4 regions of the Limnohabitans sp. 103DPR2 genome follow, and region 2 is predicted to be linked to each of the others. Evidence: predicted binding sites of a transcription regulator. Region 2 holds the regulator's gene; each other region holds the start of a gene.

Region 1 (5,614 bases), 840 kb from region 2:
GCAAACCAGGCGGGATCGAAATGAAAACCGGCATCTCCTAGTTCTGTGAGCACGTCATCAAAATCCATTTTGACGAAGGTCGGCAACATGAAGCGGTCGTGCAAAGTGGTGCCCCAGCGCGTGACGGGTGCTGTGTAGGATTCGTCCCAAAATCGTGCCACCAAAGCACGCAGCAACAATTGCTGAACCACGCTCATGCGTGCGTGCGGTGGCATTTCAAAGGCACGCAATTCAAGCAAGCCCAAACGGCCGGTGGCCGAGTCGGGTGAGTACATCTTGTCGATGCAAAACTCACTGCGGTGGGTGTTGCCTGTCATGTCGACCAAAATGTTGCGCAGGCTGCGGTCAACCAACCATGGCGGCATGCTTTGGCCGTGGATTTGGCGGTTGCGTGCAATTTCTCGCAAGGCAATCTCAAGTTCATAAACTTGATCGTTGCGCGCTTCGTCCACGCGGGGTGCTTGGCTGGTGGGGCCAATGAACATGCCGCTGAACAAGTAGCTGAGGCTAGGATGGTTGTGCCAATACAGTAACAGGCTGGCCAGCACTTCAGGGCGACGCAAGAAGGGGCTGTCTTGCGGGGTGGCGCCACCCATCACCACGTGATTGCCACCCCCCGTGCCGGTGTGCCTGCCATCCGTCATGAATTTCTCAGCACTCAGGCGTGTTTCAAAAGCCGCTTGGTAAAGGAACTCGGTGTGTTCTACCACTTCTTTCCAGCTGCTGGCAGGGTGGATGTTGACCTCGATCACGCCAGGGTCGGGCGTCACTTGCAACAACTTCAAACGCGGATCACGCGGCGCAGGGTAGCCTTCCAACACAATCTTCATTTGAAGTTGCTGTGCGGTTTTTTCGATGGCACTGAGCAGGTTCAAATAATCTTCAAGTCGCGCAAGGGGCGGCATGAAAACATACATCACCCCTTGAGCATCGGCATCCGTTTTGGCATCTTTCAATGCCACAGGACCGTTTGCGCGGCGTGGATCGCGAATCTCCACGCACAAAGCTGTTCGCACGCTTTGCTTGTCTGAAGTGAATCGTGCAGGCGCCTTGTCTGCGATTGAAGCTGCGCGCGATGTCGAGTGATGTTGTTGCTGGAGGATGGGTGCGTGCGTTGACTTGGCATTTGCATTGTTGACGACTTGCCCATGCGCTAAAGGACCACGCGGTGCATAGGGATCTTGGTCGATCAACACGGTTCGGTCTGTTGGCGCCGACCAAGGCAAGGAATCCAGGGGCAGCCGCCAGCCCATGGCTGAGTCACCTGGCATCAGGTAGAGGCGCTCGTCACGCACAAACCAAGGGCCGCTTTGCCACGCAGTGGTCGATTCAGAATCGGCGCTGGGGTCTCGTGCTTGTAAAGGCAAAAGGTAGCCCACTTCGCGGTCGAGTCCTTGCGAAAAAACGCGGTGCAGTCTAGCGCGTTCCAGCTCATCGTCCAACCGAGAATCGAAAGGGTCGACGTTGACTGGCAGTCGACGCTCGCGCCAGAGGTAGTACCAGGTGTCTTCAAATCCAGGGATGATGTGGCCCTTAGAGACGCCTAGCTCGGTGGCCAAAGCGGCAATGAAGCTGTGAGCATCTTGTGTGGTGTAGTGATGCGCAATGCGCTCATCTGCAAACAAAGAAGGGTCTTGCCAACAAGGCTGGCCATCTGCGCGCCAATAGATGCTGAGGGCCCAGCGCGGCAGTTGCTCGCCGGGATACCACTTGCCTTGACCAAAGTGCAGAAAACCACCTTGTCCGTATTGCTGCCTCAATTTGTGAACCAACTCTGTGGCCAAACCCCGCTTGGTTGGGCCAAGCGCGTCAGTGTTCCATTCAGCTGCGTCGCGGTTTTCTGTGGCCACGAAGGTGGGCTCGCCGCCCATGGTCAGTCGCACATCACCGGTCAATAATTTTTGATCGACTTGTTCGCCCAGGGCCAGCACATCTGCCCATTGTTCTTCGGTATAAGGTTTGGTCACGCGAGGGGATTCGTAAATCCGCGTGATCTTCATCTCGTGGCTGAACTCAACTTCTGCTTCGTCCATCAAACCCTCGATGGGCGCTGCACTAGAAGGTTGAGGTGTACATGCCAATGGAATGTGACCTTCACCTGCAAGCAAGCCTGATGTGGGGTCCAAACCAATCCAACCTGCACCGGGCAAGTACACCTCGCACCAAGCATGCAAATCGGTGAAATCAACTTCCGTACCGCTGGGACCGTCCAGTGATTTCACATCGGGTGTGAGTTGGATCAAATAGCCCGAGACAAAGCGAGCAGCCAAACCCATGTGGCGTAACAACTGAACCAGCAACCAAGCAGAGTCACGGCAAGAGCCACTCTTCAGCTTCAAAGTTTCTTCGGGTGTCTGAACCCCTGGTTCCATTCGGATCAGGTAATTGATGTCCTGGTAGACCTGCTGGTTGATTTGCACCAAAAAATCGATCGTTTTTTGACGATTCTTGTCGATGTTTCCAAGGTAATTTTTGAACAGCTGTGTGCTTGGCAGTTTTTCCAAATAACTTGTGAGCTCTTCCTTCAAAGCGGGTGAATACGTCAAGGGCACATACTCAGCGCTAGGTTCTAAGAAAAAGTCAAACGGGTTGAAGACCGCCATTTCCGTGACCAAGTCGACGGTCACTTTGAATTCGGTGGTTTTTTGGGGAAAGACCAAGCGGGCTTGGTAATTGGAGAAGGGGTCTTGCTGCCAGTTGATGAAGTGCGCTTCGGGTTCAATCTTGAGGCTGTAAGACAAGATGTGGCTTCGGCTGTGAGGCGCGGGTCGCAGGCGTATGACTTGAGGGCCCAACTGAACGGGCCGGTCGTAACGGTAGTGTGTGACGTGGTGCAGTGCGACGTGAATGGACATAAATGCAAGTAAGCGCAACAGCGGCTGCATCGAAAGAGCAGCTCGGGCTGTCTAAACTAGCAAAAGCCGCGCCATCCTGGGCCTAGCGGAAAGGTTCAAACATGTGGCGATGGATGCCGGGTTGGGTTGGGGCTTGGCTCTTGGGTACAAGACTTCAACTGCAGCAAGAGAGTGTGTGGCCTGTTGCATGGACTTTGACCGGCGTTGCAAGCGCTTTACTGGTGCTTGCAGGGGCCTATTGGTTTGATCGCTGTCAAGCGCATGTTATTCAAAAATTCGTGCCTTGGGCGACACACCGTTTGGCTGTTTGGGGTGCCATTGCCTTGCTGGCCTGCGCCCTGGTCAATGCACGTTGTGCGTTGCAAATGCAAGAGGCATTGAACCCCCGATTAGAGGGGCAAGACTTGCATGCCTTGGTGGAAGTGACGTCATTGCCGCGGATGGGTGAGAAGGGTGTTCTGTTTCGCGGGCGGGTGCTGCGCGCAAGCCTGGCCTCATCAGGTGATGCGGTCAAGGTCCCAACTTTCATTGAGTTCAATTGGTCCGATTGGGATGCGCCCAGCAGCATGGACTTGCCGCTGTGGCAGAGCCTACAAGCAGGTGATCAATGGCAGTTTCAGGTTCGGCTGAAGTTGCCCCATGGCAGTCTCAATCCGGGTGGTTTTGACGAAGAGTTACGTTTGTGGGAATTGGGCATCATGGCGACAGGCAGTGTTCATGCGGGCAAGGGGCAAAGGCCCCCCAACAAGCTCAGCAGTTCCTGGCGTTACCCGGTGGACCGATGGCGTCAACAAGTGCGTGCACAAATTCATTCAACACTGCAGGCCAGCGAGCTTGGCGCCAAGTCCTCAGCAGGCGTGATTGCCGCCTTGGTGATGGGTGATCAAGCCGATATTGCGTCAAGCGATTGGCAGATTTTCAGAGCGACGGGAGTGGCGCATTTGATGAGCATTTCTGGCTTGCACATCACCATGCTGGCTTGGCTTGCGTCTGTCTTGTTGGCCTGGGGTTGGCGATCTTCTGCGCGACGGGGAAGTGTGCTGTGTCTGCGTTTACCGGCACCTCTTGCCGCATCGGTGGGCGGCTTGCTTGTGGCTTTGAGTTATGCCATTTTTTGTGGTTGGGGTTTGCCCGCACAAAGGACCATTTTGATGCTGTTCGTCTTGTCCGTTCTGCGTTGGCAAGGTGTGCGTTGGCCTTGGTATGGCAGCTGGGCTTTGGCCTTGTGGGTGGTGAGCGTTTGGGATCCCTGGGCCTTGTTGCAAGCGAGTTTTTGGTTGAGTTTTGTGGCGGTGGGCGCCTTGATCCTGGCTGACCCCGTTGCAGCTTCGCAGCGCACCAATTTGGAGACTCAGGACGCCAAAATGGTGCAGCCTGGGCCATTTAAAGAATTTCGCCTCATGTTGGGTATTGGCCTGTTCACTTACTTCAAGTCGCTTGTTCGCGAGCAGTGGGTGGTGACCGTTGCATTGGCACCCTTGTCAATTTTGTTTTTTGGTCAGTTGTCGGTTTCAGGGATGCTGGCCAATTTGATGGCCATTCCTTGGGTGACTTTGTGCGTGACGCCTCTGGCTTTGGCGGGATGGGTCTGGCATCCTTTGTGGCATGTGGCGGCTGGGGCATTTGAGCCCTTGATGTGGGGTTTGACATGGTTGTCGCAATGGCCCTCTGGTGTATGGCACTTTGCACAAGCACCGATGGGACTGACGCTGTTGGCCATCCTGGGTGCCTTGATCTGTTTTCAACAATGGCCCTGGGCTTTGCGGTGTTGGGGTGTTTTGTGGCTTTTGCCCATTGGCTTGTGGCAAGTACCCAAGCCCGTTTGGGGTCAGTTTGATTTGTGGGCGCTGGACATTGGTCAAGGCAATGCAGTGTTGCTCAGAACGGCGCACCATGCTTTGCTTTACGACACTGGGCCCACTTGGGGAGCTGATGCGGATGCGGGACAGCGTGTGTTGGTGCCATTCATGTCACGAATGGGGGTTGACTTAGACCGTTTGATGCTGAGCCACCGCGACAGTGATCACACAGGCGGAGCGTCTGCTGTGTTGGCATCTCATCCCCATGCTGATTTGTGGACTTCATTGGAGGCGGGCCACCCTTTGTCGCAATTGCGTGAAGTGAATCGGTGCCATGCGGGACAAAAGTGGACATGGGATGGGGTTCGATTTGAGGTCTTGCATCCTGCACTGGCCGACTACGCCTTGAACAAAACCTCCAACGGCCTCAGTTGTGTGTTGAGGATTGATGCAAGTCAAGGTGACCTTTCGCAAAATGGGCATGATGCACGGACCGCCAGTGCATTGTTGGTAGGCGACATCGAGGCGCCACAAGAGCAGGCTTTGTTACAGGCGCATGCCCTTCAAGCGGTGGATTTTTTGCTGGTGCCACACCACGGCAGCCTAACTTCCTCAGGCTTTGATTTTGTGCAGCAACTCATGCCGAAATGGGCCGTGGTGCAGGCGGGCTATCGCAACCGCTATGGCCATCCGTCGCCTCAAGTGGTCGCGCGGTATGCCCAGTTGGGGGTGCCTTTGGCCATGTCACCAGTTTGCGGTGCTGCCCATTGGCAAAGCCAAACGCCACAAGCGCTAGACTGTGAGCGAAACCTCAAACGTCGCTATTGGCACTTCAAGGCGCCTTAAGCGGCCGTTTGGTGAGAGGGTGCGGGTATGCATCTTGCTTTTCAGAAAACAGGAGTGAAGTCAGATGCAGCGATTTGATGAGATGTACAGTCAGGCCACGGCCACGCAGCCGGG
Region 2 (5,614 bases):
GCTCACGGCGGCTGCGCAAGATTTTGCGCCGCACGATGTGACGTTCTACTTGCGCGACTTGGCGGCCAGCTATCACAGCTACTACGATGCCGAGCGCATTTTGGTCGACGACGAAACTCAAAAACTGGCACGTTTGGCCTTGGTTGCAGCTTGTGCCCAAGTCTTGCAAAATGGCTTGAAGATATTGGGTGTGTCTGCGCCAGAGCAGATGTAATTCATCCCAACGGCATTACCTTGAGAAACCAACACAACATGTCAACTTCCAAACTTCAAAGCCAGCGCGGCAGCACCCTGCTTGGCTTCATATTGGGTCTGGTCATTGGCCTGACGGTCGCTTTGGGTGTGGCGATGTACGTCACCAAAGTGCCTATGCCGTTCAGCAACAAAAACCAATCGCGATCGGCTGAACAAGATGCCGTGGAGTCTCAAAAGAACAAAGACTGGAACCCGAACGGTGCTTTGCAAAGCAAACCAACCAATGCAGAAACGCCTGCTGACGGCAGTACTGCCCCAGCCACCAACGCGCCAGCGCCCGCCGTGGCTGCCGATCCGTTGGCCGACTTGATGAAGAAATCCAGCAGCGGTTCAGCACCTGCATCACCAGCGGCCGCGGCACCTGCTGTGGCACCGCCGCCAGCAGCCACACCGCAACCCGCACCTTCACCAGCCGCCAGCAAAGCCGCTGCCAACGATCCTTTCACCTACTTTGTGCAAGCAGGTGCCTTCAAATCGGCTGGTGATGCCGATGCGCAAAAGGCCAAGCTGTCCATGATGGGCATCGAATCCAAAGTCAGCGAGCGCGACCAAGCGGGTCGCACCATCTACCGCGTTCGCAGCGGCCCCTTTGACGACAAAGAGCAAGCCGAAAAAATCAAAGCCCGTCTGGACGCCAGCGGCATTGACGCTGCCTTGGTTCGTGTTCAGCGCTGATCTCAACGCTTTTTATCGATCATTCAAATTTCAGGAGTCACCATGAAACGCCGTGATTTTTCCCTCGCTACGTTAAGCACTGCCGCGGCTGTGGGCGGTTTGACTTGGAATGCCCCTGCGTTGGCGCAAGGCCCCGCCAAGTTTGTGGCTGGCAAAGACTATCTCAAGCTGGACCGCGTGGTCCCCACAGACGCCGAAGCCGGCAAGGTCCAGTTGATTGAGTTCTTCTGGTACAGCTGCCCTCACTGCAATGCCTTTGAACCTACCTTTGCGCAATGGGTGAAGAATGCCCCAAAAGATGTGGCGGTGCAACGCGTCCCCGTGGCTTTCCGTGACGACTTTGCCCCCCAGCAACGCCTTTTCTACGCGCTCGAAGCCATGGGCCTGTTGGAGAAACTGCACGGCAAAGTTTTCCAAGCTGTGCATGTGGAGCGTTTGCCCTTGAACACCGACGCCAGCATCTTGGCTTGGATCGAGAAACAGGGCGTCGACAAAACCAAATTTGCCGATGCCGCCAAATCTTTTGGCGTGGCCAGCAAGCTCAAGCGTGCCGTGCAATTGCAAAACGACTTCAAAATTGAAGGCGTGCCTTCTTTGGGTGTGGCAGGCAAGTACTACGTCGACGGCACTTTGGCCGGCAGCATGGAGCGCGCCCTGCAAGTGGCCGAATCTTTGTTGACCCAAGTTCGTCAAGGCCGCGCCTGATCTTTTCAAGGTGTTGTGCATCAGCCCGCTTCGGCGGGCTTTTTTGCGTCATTTTTGTATCAAAAGTGCTTGACCTTGCGATCAACACCTACAATCAAGCAAGATTCGCGCCTTTATGAAATTTCACCTCATTCTTTTGTTCTGCAGTTGGGTCGCCGTCTTCACGGCGACAGGCGCTCACGCCGAAAAAGCGGACCGAGACAAACCCATGAACATTGAGGCTGACACGCTCAAGCACGACGACCAGCAACAACTCACCACCTTCACGGGCAAGGTTCAAATGACCAAGGGCAGTTTGGTTTTGAAAGCCCACCGCATGGAAGTGAAGCAAGACGGTCAAGGCAACCAAGTGGCCAAGTTGTGGGCAGAACCTGGCGAACGCATTTTCTTCCGACAAAAGCGCGAAGCACTTGAAGAGTTCACCGAAGGCGAAGCTGAAACTGCGGTTTACAACAGCCAAGCCGATACCCTCACACTGACCACGCGCGCCGAACTGCGTTTGTTACGGGGCAACGTGGTGGCCGATCGAATTCAAGGGCAACAAATTTTGGTCAACAACACCACCGAGGTGTTCACAGTCGATGGTAAGCCCAACACAGGCAGCGGCAATCAACGCGTCAAAGCCACCATCACCCCTCGCCCCAAAACAAGCGATGTTCCCGCCACACCTTCAGGCCCGGCCTTGAAACCCAGCCCTCGCATTGGCAACGACAAACCATGAGTCAAGAACACGCCATCAGCAGCTTAGAAGCGCGGCACTTGCAAAAGTCCTACGGCAGCCGCCAAGTGGTGTTTGACGTTTCTGTCAAAGTTCAAAAAGGTGAAGTGGTCGGCTTGCTTGGCCCCAACGGCGCCGGTAAAACCACGTCCTTCTACATGATTGTGGGTTTGGTACGCACCGATGGTGGACAAATTCTGATCGATGGTGAAGACGTCACACGCATGCCCATCCATCGCCGCTCGCGCATGGGCCTGTCGTACTTGCCGCAAGAGGCTTCCATTTTCAGAAAACTCACAGTGGCCGAAAACGTGCGGGCGGTGCTCGAGTTGCAGCTCGACGCCGAGGGCAAACCGCTCAGCGAATCCGCCATCCAAGACCGACTTCAAGCGCTCCTGAAAGACTTGCGCGTTGATCATCTGCACGACTCACCGTCCTTAGCCTTGTCGGGCGGCGAACGCCGACGCGTTGAAATTGCGCGCGCACTGGCCACCGACCCTCGGTTCATTTTGCTCGACGAGCCCTTCGCGGGCATCGACCCCATTGCGGTGATTGAGATTCAACGCATCATTGCGTTTTTGAAAGAGCGCGGCATTGGCGTGCTCATCACCGATCACAACGTGCGCGAAACCTTGGGCATTTGCGATCACGCCTACATCATCAGCGAAGGTCGCGTGCTGGCCCAAGGCACACCCAAAGACATTGTGGACAACGCCGATGTGCGCCGCGTCTACTTGGGCGAACACTTCCGAATGTGATGGCTGAACTCCTATGAAGCAAAGCCTTTCCCTTCGGATGTCCCAGCACTTGGCGCTGACGCCACAGTTGCAACAATCCATTCGGCTGCTTCAACTCTCGACCTTAGAGCTCAGCCAAGAAGTCGAGCAAATGCTCGACGAAAACCCCTTCCTCGAGCGCAGCACCGACGAAGCACCGCAAGAAGATTTTGGCTTGCCAGAAGCCGATGCGCGCGTCAGCTTGGGCGACCGTGTGTCAGAAGCCGCCAGCGATGCCGGCGCTGATTCACGCGATGCTGCCAGCGAATCCACAGCGTCCGTTTCCAATGATGAAGCCGTGACCGATGTAGCCGACAGCTGGGATGGCGACGGCAGCGTCGAGATTGCTCCCGACGACAGCGAATGGGGCACCGACGCCGGCGCGCGCAAGAACAACACCAACAACGATTCGGATGGCGCAGACGCCATTGAGTTGGCACGCGGTCTGGGCTCACTCACCGAGTATTTGCACCGACAGGCTTTGTCGATGCGCTTGTCCGAAATTGACCGCGCAGCCTTGCGCTTCCTCATCGAGTCTTTGAACGACGACGGTTATCTGGAAGACAGCCTCGAGTCTTTGGCGCAAGGCCTGGCCGGCACCGACGACATTGAGCAATTGGAAGAGTTGGTGCACCGCTTCACGGTGGCTTTGAGCTTGCTGCAATCACTCGAACCGGTGGGCATTGGCGCACGTGATTTGGGCGAGTGCTTGCGCATTCAACTCAAAGCCATCTTGAAAGATGAGCCCGACCACGAAGTGGCTGCCGTAGGCCTCAAAATTTGCGTGCTGCCTTTGGAGCTGCTGGCCAAACGCGATTTCAAACGCTTGGCGGTTCAGTGCGGTGAAGACGAAGGCATTGTCAAACAAGCGCTGGCATTCATCACGCGCTTAGAACCCAAACCCGGTCGTCCTTTTGCCAATGCCGAGCAGCATGTCATCGTGCCCGATGTGTTGGTCATTGGTACGCGCAAAGGGGGCGAGCCGCACTTCAGAGTTCAGCTCAACCCCGATGTGATGCCCAAACTGCGGGTGCACGACATTTACGCCAACGCCTTGCGCGGCGGCAAAGGCGAAGCCCATTTGGGTTTGCAACAACGCCTGCAAGAAGCGCGCTGGTTCATCAAAAACATTCAACAGCGCTTTGACACCATTTTGCGTGTGTCGACGGCTATTGTGGAGCGTCAGCGCAATTTCTTCATCCATGGTGAATTGGCCATGCGCCCCTTGGTGCTGCGAGAAATTGCCGATGAACTGGGCTTGCACGAGTCCACCATCAGCCGCGTCACCACGGCCAAGTACATGACCACGCCCATGGGCACCTTCGAGTTGAAGTATTTCTTCGGCTCGGGCCTAGGCACCGACAGTGGCAGCGCGGCTTCCAGTACAGCCGTGCGTGCGCTCATCAAACAATTGGTGGCAGCCGAAAATCCCAACAAGCCGCTCTCAGACAACCAACTGTCTGAAATGCTCAAAGAACAAGGCATCGATTGCGCACGTCGCACCGTTGCCAAATACCGCGAGGCGCTCAAAATTGCGCCCGCCAACTTGCGTAAAACTCTGTGAACTCGCTTCAACTTTTCATGCCTTGCGCCGCCGGCGTTGAAGGCTTATTGGCCGACGAGGTCCATCAACTCACGGGCCTCACCGGCAACGACCTGCTAACCGGCCGCGGCGGTGTGATGGCCAACGCGTCATGGCGTGATGCCTTGCGTCTGAATTTGCACAGCCGCCTCACCCAACGCGTGCTCATTCAACTGTCGCAAACTTTTTATCGCAGTGAAAAAGATTTGTACGACGCGGCCAGCGCCGTGGCTTGGGAAATTTGGTTCACCACCCAGCAGACTTTCAAGATTGAAATCACGGCGCAGCACAGCCCGCTCACCAGCCTGAACTTTGCGGCGCTCAAAATCAAAGATGCCGTGGCCGATCGTTTTCGCGCCAAGCGCGGCGAGCGTCCCGACGTCAACACGCAGTGGCCAGACGTGCGCATTTATGTTCACCTCACCACCGACAGCTGCACGCTGTACATGGACACCTCGGGTGAGCCTTTGTTCAAACGCGGATGGCGCGAAGACAAGGGCGATGCCCCTTTGAAAGAAACTTTGGCGGCCGCCATGTTGGCCGCCAGTGGCTGGGATGCGCACACACCTTTGTACGATCCTTGCTGCGGCAGTGGCACCATTGCCATTGAAGCTGCGCAAATTGCCTGCGGCATTGCCCCTGGCATCCTGCGCCGCTTTGCCTTTGAAAAATTGCTGCCGTTTCAACCGCACGTTTGGCAAGCCCTGCAAGACGATGCGCGCGCACAAGAACACGCGCCCACCACAGAAATTCACGCCTCCGATGTGGCCTTCCGCATGGTGGACTTCACGCAGCGCAATGCCGAGCGCGCAGGCGTTGGCCAAGTGGTCCAAGCCCGCGGTGGCGACGCATTGCAGCGCATGCCGCCTTGTGAAACACCCGGCATCATGTTGCTCAACCCAC
Region 3 (5,614 bases), 340 kb from region 2:
TCGGCGGCACTGCGTGGCCGCAATGTGGAGCCCGTGAAGGTTAGCCGCTTGGCCATCAAAGAAACCCAATCGACTTCGACTTTGGAAGGTTGCAAAAACGCAATTTGCAACAAGCGGCCTTCAATGGCCAGTGCTCTCAAATTGCGCTGCATGTAACTGCCGCCCACCATGTCCAAAATGGCGTTGACACCTTTTTGATCTGTGAGCTTCAAGACTTCTTCAACATAGTCTTGTGTTTTGTAATCAATGGCCACGTCTGCGCCGACTTTCTCGCAAGCCGCTACTTTGTCTGCATTGCCGACTGTGCAAAAAACTTTGGCGCCAAAGGCATGCGCCAACTGAATGGCTGTCAGACCAATGCCAGAAGAGCCGCCGTGAATCAAAATGCTTTCACCTGCTTTTAACTTGCCACGCTGAAACACATTGGTCCACACGGTGAAGTAGTTTTCTGGCAAGGCAGCTGCTTGCAGCATGGAATAGCCCGTGGGGATGGGCAGTGCTTGCCCTTCTGGCACCGTGACGTATTCGGCGTAGGCCCCCCCATTGGTCAGCGCGCAAATTTTGTCGCCCAACTTCCAACGCGTGGCACCTTCACCAAAGCCCACCACTTCGCCAGAAACTTCCAAGCCCACGATGGGCGATGCACCGGGCGGTGGTGGGTATTTGCCACTGCGTTGCAAACAGTCGGGTCGATTGACGCCGGCAAACGCCACCTTGACCAAGACCTCGCCTGCTTGTGGCGTCGGCAGCGCGCAGGTGCTGGGGCGCAAAACTTCTGGCCCCCCGCCAGTGCCATGGTCAACAAATTTCATGGTGGATGGAAGCGTCATGGAAGTCCTTTGAGTGGCTGATGAAACAGCGTTAACGTTGTAGCTTGAAAACCGCTGTGCCTGCCATCAGGTTAGGCCAGCCTCTGACTTCTTGGCCTTCTTGCAAGCCAAAGCTGTCGATGATTTTCAAATGATTTTGTGTGGCCAGTTGCGCAAAATCTGCGTAAGTGCCGACCCGAATGTTGGGGGTGTCGTACCACTGATAAGGCAAGCGTTTGGTGACAGGCATGCGTCCTGTGAGGATGCTCAAGCGATTGGGCCAATGTGCAAAATTTGGAAAGGCCAAAATTCCCGTGCGACCGACGCGCACCGTTTCGCGCAACATCACTTCGGCATTGCGCAAGTGCTGAAGCGTGTCAATTTGCAAGACCACATCAAAGGACTGGTCTGCAAACATGGTGAGACCTTCATCCAAGTTAAGTTGAATGACATTCACGCCGCGTTTCACGCAAGCTTGAATGTTGGCGTCATCCAACTCAACGCCGTAGCCTGTGCAGCCTCTGTTCTTTTGCAAGTAATCTAAGAGTGCGCCATCACCACAGCCCAAGTCCAAGACGCGCGCACCTTGAGGGACCAAGCGGGCGATGGCCTGCAAGTTGACATGCTCACTCATGCGGCACCTCCCGCTGGCAAGGTCTTGGCAATGTTGTCGAAATACGAGCTCACCACATTCATGTAGCGTGCGTCGTTGAGCAAAAAGGCGTCGTGCCCATGTGGCGCATCGATTTCTGCATAGCTGACATCACGTTTGTTGTCGAGCAACGCACGAACCATTTCGCGACTGCGCGCAGGTGAAAAGCGCCAGTCGGTGGTGAAACTGACCAGCAAAAATTTGCACGTAGCATGCGACAGTGCCGCAGTCAGGTCGCCGCCCAACGTGCGTGCAGGATCAAAATAATCCAAAGCCCTTGTGATCAAGAGATACGTGTTGGCATCAAAGTATTCGCTGAATTTGTCGCCTTGATAGCGCAAGTAACTTTCAATTTGAAATTCAACTTCCTGAGTTGAGTAACGATAGCCCGTTGCATTGTGTGTAACCGCATCACGCAGTTCGCGGCCAAATTTTTCATTCATGACGTCATCACTGAGGTAGGTGATGTGCCCAATCATGCGTGCGATGCGCAAGCCGCGCTGGGGCACCACGCCATGCTTGTAAAAATGGCCCCCATGAAAATCAGGATCGGTGACGATGGCGCGGCGCGCCACTTCGTTGAAGGCGATGTTCTCCGCCGTGAGGTTGGGTGCGCTGGCTACCACCACCGCATGCGCCACGCGGTCTGGGTAGCGCAAAGTCCAAGACAAGGCTTGCATGCCGCCCAAGCTGCCGCCCATGACAGCGGCCAGGGTTTGAATGCCCAAGGCATCTAGCAAGCGCGCTTGTGCATCGACCCAGTCTTCAACGGTGACCACTGGAAAATCAGCGCCATAGACTTCACCCGTGTCAGGGTTGGCATGCATGGGGCCCGTGGAGCCAAAGCAAGAGCCCAAGTTGTTGACACCAATGACGAAGAAGCGGTTGGTGTCGACGGCTTTGCCAGGACCAATCATGTTGTCCCACCAGCCCTCGCTTTTGTCTTGACCTTCATAAACACCCGCCACATGGTGCGATGCGTTCAAGGCATGGCAAATCAGCACGGCGTTGGACTTGTCGGCATTCAGGGTGCCGTAGGTTTCATAGGCCAGGTGAAAGGCGCGAATGGACGCACCACTTTGCAAGGCAAGCGGTGCTTCAAAAAACATCGACTGTGGCGTAGCGATCAAAGGCATGAATCCATCAAGCTGAAATGAGCCCAAATTGAACCCGAAAAAAAACCGGTTCAGCTTCAAAAGCAAAACCGGTAGACCAGGTTCTCTCTTTAGCTGAATTTACAAACCCAGAGGTTTGCGCGCCCGCAAGCTGGAGCAAATCGGCGCAGGCACAGTATAAAGGCTCTGCAATTAAAAAGTCACTCAAGTCGTCGCAGCTGTCAAGGGTTTGTCTTCAAGGGGTGCCTTGGGTGCTTCATCTTGGGGGCCACCCCACAAAGCCAAGAGTCCCAAGATGGCAAAAATGACGGCAGAAATTCGGTGCACCCAGGTCAGTGAAATTTTGCGCGTGATGGCGTCGCCCAGCCAAACGACAGGGGCGTTGGCCAGCATCATGCCCAAGGTGGTACCCGCCACCACCCAAAACCAGCTTTGAAATTGTGCGGCCAACATCACCGTGGCAATTTGCGTCTTATCCCCCATTTCGGCCAAGAAGAAGGCGACCACGGTGGTGGCAAAGATGCCCCAGCGTGGGTTGGCTTGCTCGTCTTCATCGTCCAATTTGTCGGGGATCAAAATCCAAACCGCCATGGCGAGGAAAGAGCCGCCCAAGACCCATCGCAAAGCTTCGGGGCCGAGTTGGGTAGTGACCCAGCTGCCCACTGCACCTGCCAAGCCGTGATTGACCAGCGTGGCCACCAAGATGCCCCAAACGATGGGCCAAGGTTTGCGAAAACGTGCGGCCAACACCAAAGACAGCAGCTGGGTTTTGTCTCCCATTTCGGCGAGAGCCACAATACCTGTTGAGACGAGAAATGCTTCCATGTCTGCAATCATAGCCGGCCATGATTTGAAGATTTGGCGTGTTTTTTGCTTGTTTTTGGTGCGCAACGCCCAATGATGGATTTTGCGCACCAAATTAATTCAAAAATAAGCAGAGATAGACATGGAAGCACTAAAACAGGGCGCGGATGCGCTCTTTATTTTGTTGGGCGGCATCATGGTTTTGGCCATGCACGCGGGTTTCGCCTTCTTGGAGTTGGGGACGGTTCGCAAGAAAAACCAAGTCAATGCCTTGGTCAAAATCTTGGTGGACTTTTCCGTGTCCACAGTGGTTTATTTTGTGGTGGGCTATAGCGTGGCCTATGGCACAGGATTTTTTGTCGGCGCCGAAACCTTGGCTGCCAAAAATGGTTACGACTTGGTGAAGTTTTTCTTTTTGCTCACCTTTGCCGCGGCCATTCCAGCCATCGTCTCTGGCGGTATTGCCGAACGCGCCAAGTTTTGGCCTCAGCTGATCGCCACCGCGTGTATTGTGGGCTTTGTGTACCCCTTCTTTGAGGGCATTGCCTGGAACCAGCACTTTGGCGTGCAGGCCTGGATCAAAGCCACCACTGGCGAAGAGTTCCACGATTTTGCGGGTTCGGTGGTGGTCCACGCAATGGGTGGCTGGATCGCATTGCCAGCCGTTATTTTGTTGGGCGCACGTTACAACCGTTATCGCAAAGATGGCGCTGTGTCTGCACACCCACCCTCCAACATTCCTTTTTTGGCCTTAGGCGCATGGATTTTGATTGTGGGTTGGTTCGGCTTTAACGTGATGAGCGCCCAAACGCTCGACAAGATTTCTGGCTTGGTGGCCGTGAACTCTTTGATGGCCATGGTGGGCGGCACCTTGACCGCTTTGCTCTTGGGCAAGAACGACCCCGGCTTTGTGCACAACGGTCCCTTGGCAGGTTTGGTGGCCGTGTGCGCAGGTTCTGATTTGATGCATCCCTTTGGCGCCTTGGCTGTGGGTGCCGTTGCAGGCGCTTTGTTTGTGGTGATGTTCACCTTGACCCAAAACAAGTGGCAGGTCGATGACGTGTTGGGTGTTTGGCCTCTGCACGGTTTGTGTGGTGCCTGGGGCGGTATTGCAGCTGGCATCTTTGGCTTGCAATCCTTCGGTGGCTTGGGTGGTGTGTCTTTCACAGCCCAACTCATTGGCACCTTCATGGGCATCGCATGGGCCTTGTTGGGCGGCATCGTGGTCTACGGCGCGTTGAAGTTGACCGTGGGTTTGAAGATGAGCCCCGAAGAAGAGTACGAAGGCGCGGATCTGACAGTTCACAAAATCAGCGCAACGCCAGACCGCGAAGTCAGTTGGTAAAGAGACAAAAACACGTCGAATATCAAGTATTTAAAGGGCTTTCAAAGAATTAACTTGCCAAACCCTTTGTTTTATGGCCCATAATGGCTTAACACACGTTCCAAGAGCGTGTGTTTAGTTCGCGGTGTACAGGTGTCAGTTTCGCTTCCTTCCAGAGTTTTTTAGGTTTGTTGATGCGTTTTTGGGGCTCCATCGCTTTTGTTTCTGTGTTTAGAGGAGTCCCTTTCAATGGGCAAAAAACTATACGTCGGCAACCTGCCGTACTCGGTTCGTGACGGTGATTTAGAGCAGGCTTTCGGCCAGTTCGGTTCCGTGACCAGCGCTAAAGTCATGATGGAACGCGACACAGGTCGCTCCAAAGGCTTTGGCTTTGTGGAAATGGGCACTGATGAAGAAGCTCAATCTGCCATCAACGGCATGAACGGCCAGCCTTTGGGCGGTCGCAGTGTTGTTGTGAACGAAGCACGTCCCATGGAAGAGCGTCCTCCCCGTTCCGGTGGCGGTGGCTTCGGTGGCGGCGGTCGTCGTGAAGGCGGCGGCGGTTACGGCGGCGGCGGTGGCGGCTACGGCGGTGGTGGTGGCGGTCGTCGCGAAGGCGGCGGCGAGTCCGGTTTCCGCAGCCCTTACGGCTCTGGCCCACGTGGCGGCGGTAACGGTGGTGGCGGTCGTCGCGAAGGCGGCGGCGGTGGCTACGGCGGCGGTTATTAATCGCTTTCCCACCTCACTGGCACTCTAGGGTGTCAGTCAAAAAAGAAGCCCTGCATTGCAGGGCTTTTTTCATGGGGCGCGGTGTTTACGGGGTTGGTTCTTAAAGGCCCTGTCGAGTAAAGCATCGGGCAAGATGCGCAGCAAGCGTGTCACCCATGCCATCTGCCAGGGGATCACCTGA
Region 4 (5,614 bases), 240 kb from region 2:
GCCAAGCCGTTGGCCACTGTGGCCTGATCGGCTTTGGACTGCAGTGCGTGGTTGGCTTGTAAGGCATACAAAACACCGGCGGCTTGATCGCGCGGCTCGTACATCGTGCCACTCCAAAAATAGCCGGCAGGATCGCACTTGCCATCGTTGAATCGCAGTTTGCTTGTGTCGTAGGGTGCAGCGGCCAACAATTCCAACGCACCTCCCCACTCACGTGCGCGGTAAATACCGCTTCGCAACGCCATGACCCAGCCGCCTTTGCTTGCAGGCGCAAAACAACCTGGCTCTTCTTGCAAAGGCCAATCTTCAACTGCATGGCTTTGCGACAAATCAGATGAAACCTTCATGCGCCGCAATCGGCGTCCCGGAATATCGACCCAATACAAACATTTTTCTTGAGGATGCCAAAAGGGCGACTCGCCCAAGACATCGGCTTGGGTTGTCATGCAGTGCCATTCGGGTCGCACAAAAGGAATTTCAGCAGTCATCGATACGCTCAGTTTGAAACATTGCTGGCATTGTCAATTAATTTGGGTATGTAACCCTTGGTAACAAAAACAACAGGCGAAAAAAAGCCCGCCGAAGCGGGCTGTGAGGATGGAGACTAACTTCTCGGAAAGTCTTTGGGAAATCTTGACAGATTAACCGTGATAAGCAGTTTCGCCGTGTGAGCTGATGTCCAAGCCTTCGCGCTCTGCTTCTTCAGAAACACGCAGTCCAACTGTCAGGTCAACCAACTTGAAAGCCACAAAGGAAACCACACCAGACCAGACAACTGTCACGAGCACGGCTTTGGCTTGTGTCCAAACTTGTGCAGCGATGGAGTAATCAGCAGCTGTGATGCCAGTGGCTGTGACCCAGTCGGCCACGAAGCCAGGGCCGCCCAAGGCTGGTGAATTGAACACACCGGTGAGCAACGCGCCGACGATACCGCCCACGCCGTGAACACCGAAGACGTCCAAGGAGTCATCTGCGCCCAACATTTTCTTCAGGCCATTGACGCCCCACAAACATGCGAAGCCAGCAATGATGCCAATCACCAAGGCGCCGCCGATACCGACGTTGCCAGCCGCTGGCGTGATGGCCACCAAACCAGCCACTGCACCGGATGCAGCACCCAACATAGAGGCTTTGCCACGCATCAACGCTTCACCAACACACCATGCCAACACGGCAGCGGCTGTGGCCAACAAAGTGTTCACGAAAGCAAGGGCTGCAAAACCGTTGGCTTCGAGGGCAGAGCCCGCGTTGAAACCGAACCAGCCCACCCACAACAATGAAGCACCGACCATGGTCAATGTCAAAGAGTGAGGTGCCATGGCTTCGCGGCCATAACCAATGCGCTTGCCAACCATGAAGGCACCAACCAAACCAGCCACCGCAGCATTGATGTGAACCACGGTACCGCCAGCGAAGTCGAGGGCGCCCCATTGCCAGATCATGCCTGCTTTGCTGTTCATTTCGTCCACAACTTCTTTCGCTGTGTAAGCGTCAGGACCCATCCAGAACCAGACCATGTGAGCGATGGGCAAGTAGCTGAAAGTGAACCACAAAGTCATGAAGAGCAAAACTGCGGAGAACTTGATGCGCTCTGCAAATGCACCCACGATCAAGGCACAAGTGATGCCAGCGAAAGTGGCTTGGAAACCCGCGAAGGTAATTTCAGGAATGGCGACGCCTTTGCTGAAAGTCGCAGCGTTGGCAAAGGTACCTGCTGCGTTGTCCCAGATGCCGTTCATGAACAAGCGATCCAGACCACCAATGTAAGCATTGCCTTCAGTGAACGCCAAGCTGTAGCCGTAGATGAACCACAACACAGTGATCAAGGAGAAAGTGACCATGACTTGCATCAGCACTGACAACATGTTCTTGCTGCGGACCAAGCCGCCATAGAACAAAGCCAAGCCTGGCACGACCATCAAGATCACCAAGATGGTGGAAACCATCATCCAAGCTGTATCGCCTTTGTTAGGAACAATGGCAGGTGCTGCTTCAGCGGCTGCGGGTGCTGCGGCAGGCGCAGTGGCAGGTGCTGTTGCTTCGGCTTTGGCTTCAGGCTTGGCTTCCGCTTTGGCTTCTACTTTTGCTTCCGCTGCTGGGGCAGTTTGTGCAAATGCCGCACCGCCAAAACACAGCGTCAATCCCAATGCGAGGGAGGCTAGTAATTTTTTCATTCTGTTCTCTCTTTCTGGGCCATCAAAGGGCTTCAGCCCCAGTTTCACCGGTGCGAATGCGAATGACTTGTTCCAAGTCGTACACAAACACTTTGCCGTCACCAATCTTGCCGGTGCGAGCACCCGATTCAATGGCCTCGATCACGCGCTCGACCAACTCGTTAGAGACGGCGGCTTCAATCTTGACCTTGGGCAAGAAATCAACCACGTACTCAGCGCCGCGGTACAGCTCGGTGTGGCCCTTTTGGCGACCAAAGCCTTTGACTTCGGTCACAGTAATGCCTTGCACACCAATACCAGACAGGGCTTCACGCACCTCGTCCAGCTTGAAGGGTTTAATGATGGCGGTCACCAGTTTCATGATGGCTCCTTGTAATTCAGAAAATTAGAACGTGTACTTGAGGCCAACAACCAAGCCGGCTTTGCCCAATTGCTTGCCAGCGGGGCTGACGTAAGAACCGGTTTTGGCGTTGGTGCCAATGACAGCAGCAGAAGCGGTCAAACCATTGCCCAAGTCTTTGCCCAATGTCAGGGCTGCGTCTGTGTACGAGTAAATGCTGTTACCAGCACCTTTGACACTTTGGTAGCCGAGGTGAGGTGTGAATGTGTAGCCATCACCCAAATCAAAATTGGCGGTCAGATCCACATAAGAGCTGCCTTTGCTGTTGGCAAAGCCAAACAAATTGCCTGTGCTTTGTGAATACTTCAATGTGGTGGGGCCCATGGTGACGGCGCCATACAACTCATTGGTGTTGGCGCTCACAGCCAAGCCATTGCCAGAATATTCATAGTGCAAGAAGCCCACGTCGTAAGCAACTTCTCCCACGGAGAACTTGTAACCACCGTAGTAGTCAACTTCTGCATTGGATTTACCACCAGAGTCTTTGATCCACTTGATGCTAGAAGCCCAAACGCCGACATAAGCGCCGCTCTTGTCTGCGTAATCAGCACCGCCTTGCAATGCGGGGTCCAAACGGCTTTGTGAAATACCGCGGTAACGGTATTCGTTCACGCCACCTACATTGAATGACAAAGAAGACTCGGGTTCTGCGGGGGCGGCTTGGGCAAATGCACTGCCAGCAGCGGCCAAAGACATGGCCAACATCAAGGGGGTAACGATCTTTTTCATTGGGAGCTCCTGTTAAATGAGAATGAGACTGGTGGCTTCAAGCATTTAGCATGCCAAAGCGCAAAAGGCCTACCTGATGAACCCGCTCGCCCCTCTGACGGGGGTGCATTTTGTACAGACCGGTGTTCCAATGGGCTTTGCACCGCCCTAGGTCCGGCTGATTTCAGTCTTACACGCCTCGCACCGGTTTGGTGCAAGGAGTGTTTATGCGTCTTTCTTTGGTGCAAAGTAGGGCCTTGGTGGGCCTTCTATCCCCTGGCGTCACCGTTGAGGTGCATTTGGCCAATGGCTTGCCCAGCTTCACATTGGTGGGTTTGGCCGATGTCGAAGTCAAAGAGGCCAGGGAACGGGTACGGTCGGCTTTGTTGAACTCAGGCTTTGAATTCCCCAACAACCAGCGAATCACGGTCAATTTAGCACCCGCTGACTTGCCCAAAGATTCAGGTCGCTTTGATTTGCCCATCGCACTGGGCATCTTGGCGGCCAGTGGGCAAATTGACGGTAGCCGCCTGCATCGCTATGAGTTTGCTGGCGAGTTGTCCTTGTCCGGCGCGCTGAGGCCCGTACGTGGTGCATTGGTCATGGGTTTGGCACTCTACAAGCTGGCAAATGCGCCCCACTTGGTGTTGCCCCCTGGCAGTGCCGAGGAGGCTGCTTTGGTGCCTGGCGCCACGGTTTACCGGGCCAAACATTTGCGAGAAGTGGCTCAGCCATTTTTGCCAGTGGGTCAAACATCCGATGAAGCCACCAGCACTTGGGAGCGCCTGCCAGAGCCCGTGAACCCGCCTCAGGCAGCCTTCTCGCCGGCCTTGGACTTGGCCGATGTCAAAGGCCAAACAGGTGCCAAGCGCGCCTTGGAAATTGCAGCCGCGGGTGGACACAGTTTGCTCATGGTGGGGCCTCCCGGTTCAGGCAAATCGATGTTGGCGCATCGCTTCGCCGGCTTGCTGCCTGATTTGAGCGTGGATGAGGCTTTGGAAACAGCATCGGTGGCCAGTTTGGCTGGCCGCTTTCGAATTGAGAATTGGCTGAAACGGCCCACACGCCACCCCCATCACTCGGCCAGTGCCGTGGCATTGGTGGGCGGTGGCTCACCGCCCCGCCCCGGCGAAATTTCCTTGGCGCACCATGGCGTTTTGTTTTTGGATGAGTTGCCTGAATTTCCAAGGTCCGCATTGGAGGCGTTGCGCGAACCCTTAGAGTCGGGCAGCGTCACCATTTCACGCGCAGCACATTCGGCTGAGTTTCCAGCACGTTTTCAGTTGATTGCCGCCATGAACCCTTGCCCCTGCGGTTATGCAGGTCAGGTTCGAACGCCCGGTCAGGTAGGTCCCGTCTGCCGTTGCACCCCCGACCAAGTGCACCGGTACAGCAACAAAATCAGCGGGCCCTTGCTTGACCGAATTGATCTGCACATCGAGGTTCCCAGCCAAAGTGCTGCACAGTTGATCCATGTAACGGTGGGAGAAAGCACCGCCACCATCAAGACGCGTTGTGATCGGGTGAGGCGCAGATCACTTCAACGGCAAGGCTGTACCAATCAAGCGCTCAGTGGTCCGGCGCTCGACCTTCATGGCAAATTAGGTCCAGAGGCTGCGGCCTACCTGACCCAAGTAGCCACGCATTTTTCGTGGAGTGGCCGAAGCACCCACCGCGTTCTGAAAATTGCCAGAACCATTGCCGACTTGGCAGAGCGTCAAGACATTTTGTCTGTGCACATCGCTGAGGCTGTTCAATATCGCAGGCCGTTTGCGGGGCACCGATAATGCAGTCATGCGCAGAATCAGGCCGTACTGGGATCTCACAAGAATCTCTCATCACGCTCCCGAATTAGCGCCCTTTGCAGTTTGGCTGTCTTGGGCTCAATTGATCACTTGGGGCAGCGTGTTTTACACCTTCTCATTGATCATGGGACCGGTGGAGCGCGAGCTGGGCCTCAGCCGCGCAGATGCTTCACTGGGTTTCAGTTTGGCCTTGTTGGCAGATGGTCTAATGGCTTATGCCATAGGGCGCTGGATCGACCGCGGTCACGAACGCCGGGTGATGACTTGGGGGTCTGCTTGGGTGGGTTTGTGTTTGTTGGCACACAGCTTCATTGACAGCCTTGCGGGCTTTTATGCGGTGTGGTTAGGCCTGGGCTTGGGCATGTCCGCCACCTTGTACGCGCCCGTGTTTGCCGTGGTCACGCGACGTTTTCCAAATGACTTTCGGCGCGCCATCATCATCATGACTTTCTTGGGCGGATTGGCCAGCACAGTATTCATACCGCTGTCGTCTTGGTTGATTCAAAGCTTGGGCTGGCGGCATGCCT

Evidence for each region. Region 2 encodes sigma-54, which starts transcription at its own class of promoters, with help from an activator protein. Its sites were predicted from a motif close to TGGCANGNAANCTGCTTT; they were not measured.
Region 1: a site for sigma-54 is predicted at 2,912-2,929, ahead of L103DPR2_RS07165 (transglutaminase family protein). Genes of this name have one in related genera too.
Region 3: a site for sigma-54 is predicted at 3,436-3,453, ahead of L103DPR2_RS01195 (ammonium transporter). Genes of this name have one in related genera too.
Region 4: a site for sigma-54 is predicted at 3,342-3,359, ahead of L103DPR2_RS01660 (TorF family putative porin). Genes of this name have one in related genera too.

Annotation. Positions count from the first base shown of each region.
Region 1 is NZ_CP011834.1:1,459,981-1,465,594, forward strand. Features, by position in the region: gene L103DPR2_RS07165 (transglutaminase family protein) at 1-2,855, opposite strand, end outside; gene L103DPR2_RS07170 (DNA internalization-related competence protein ComEC/Rec2) at 2,957-5,500, shown strand; gene L103DPR2_RS07175 (circularly permuted type 2 ATP-grasp protein) at 5,565-5,614, shown strand, end outside.
Region 2 is NZ_CP011834.1:615,380-620,993, reverse strand. Features, by position in the region: gene argS (arginine--tRNA ligase) at 1-214, shown strand, start outside; gene L103DPR2_RS02995 (SPOR domain-containing protein) at 253-930, shown strand; gene L103DPR2_RS02990 (thiol:disulfide interchange protein DsbA/DsbL) at 973-1,635, shown strand; gene lptA (lipopolysaccharide transport periplasmic protein LptA) at 1,751-2,356, shown strand; gene lptB (LPS export ABC transporter ATP-binding protein) at 2,353-3,111, shown strand; gene L103DPR2_RS02975 (RNA polymerase factor sigma-54) at 3,125-4,693, shown strand; gene L103DPR2_RS02970 (THUMP domain-containing class I SAM-dependent RNA methyltransferase) at 4,711-5,614, shown strand, end outside.
Region 3 is NZ_CP011834.1:271,157-276,770, reverse strand. Features, by position in the region: gene L103DPR2_RS01215 (NAD(P)H-quinone oxidoreductase) at 1-812, opposite strand, end outside; gene metW (methionine biosynthesis protein MetW) at 862-1,443, opposite strand; gene metX (homoserine O-succinyltransferase MetX) at 1,440-2,597, opposite strand; gene L103DPR2_RS01200 (TMEM165/GDT1 family protein) at 2,781-3,401, opposite strand; gene L103DPR2_RS01195 (ammonium transporter) at 3,523-4,725, shown strand; gene L103DPR2_RS01190 (RNA recognition motif domain-containing protein) at 4,954-5,433, shown strand; gene L103DPR2_RS01185 (SDR family oxidoreductase) at 5,503-5,614, opposite strand, start outside.
Region 4 is NZ_CP011834.1:375,712-381,325, reverse strand. Features, by position in the region: gene L103DPR2_RS01675 (SMP-30/gluconolactonase/LRE family protein) at 1-488, opposite strand, end outside; gene L103DPR2_RS01670 (ammonium transporter) at 642-2,174, opposite strand; gene L103DPR2_RS01665 (P-II family nitrogen regulator) at 2,197-2,535, opposite strand; gene L103DPR2_RS01660 (TorF family putative porin) at 2,560-3,303, opposite strand; gene L103DPR2_RS01655 (YifB family Mg chelatase-like AAA ATPase) at 3,510-5,069, shown strand; gene L103DPR2_RS01650 (MFS transporter) at 5,077-5,614, shown strand, end outside.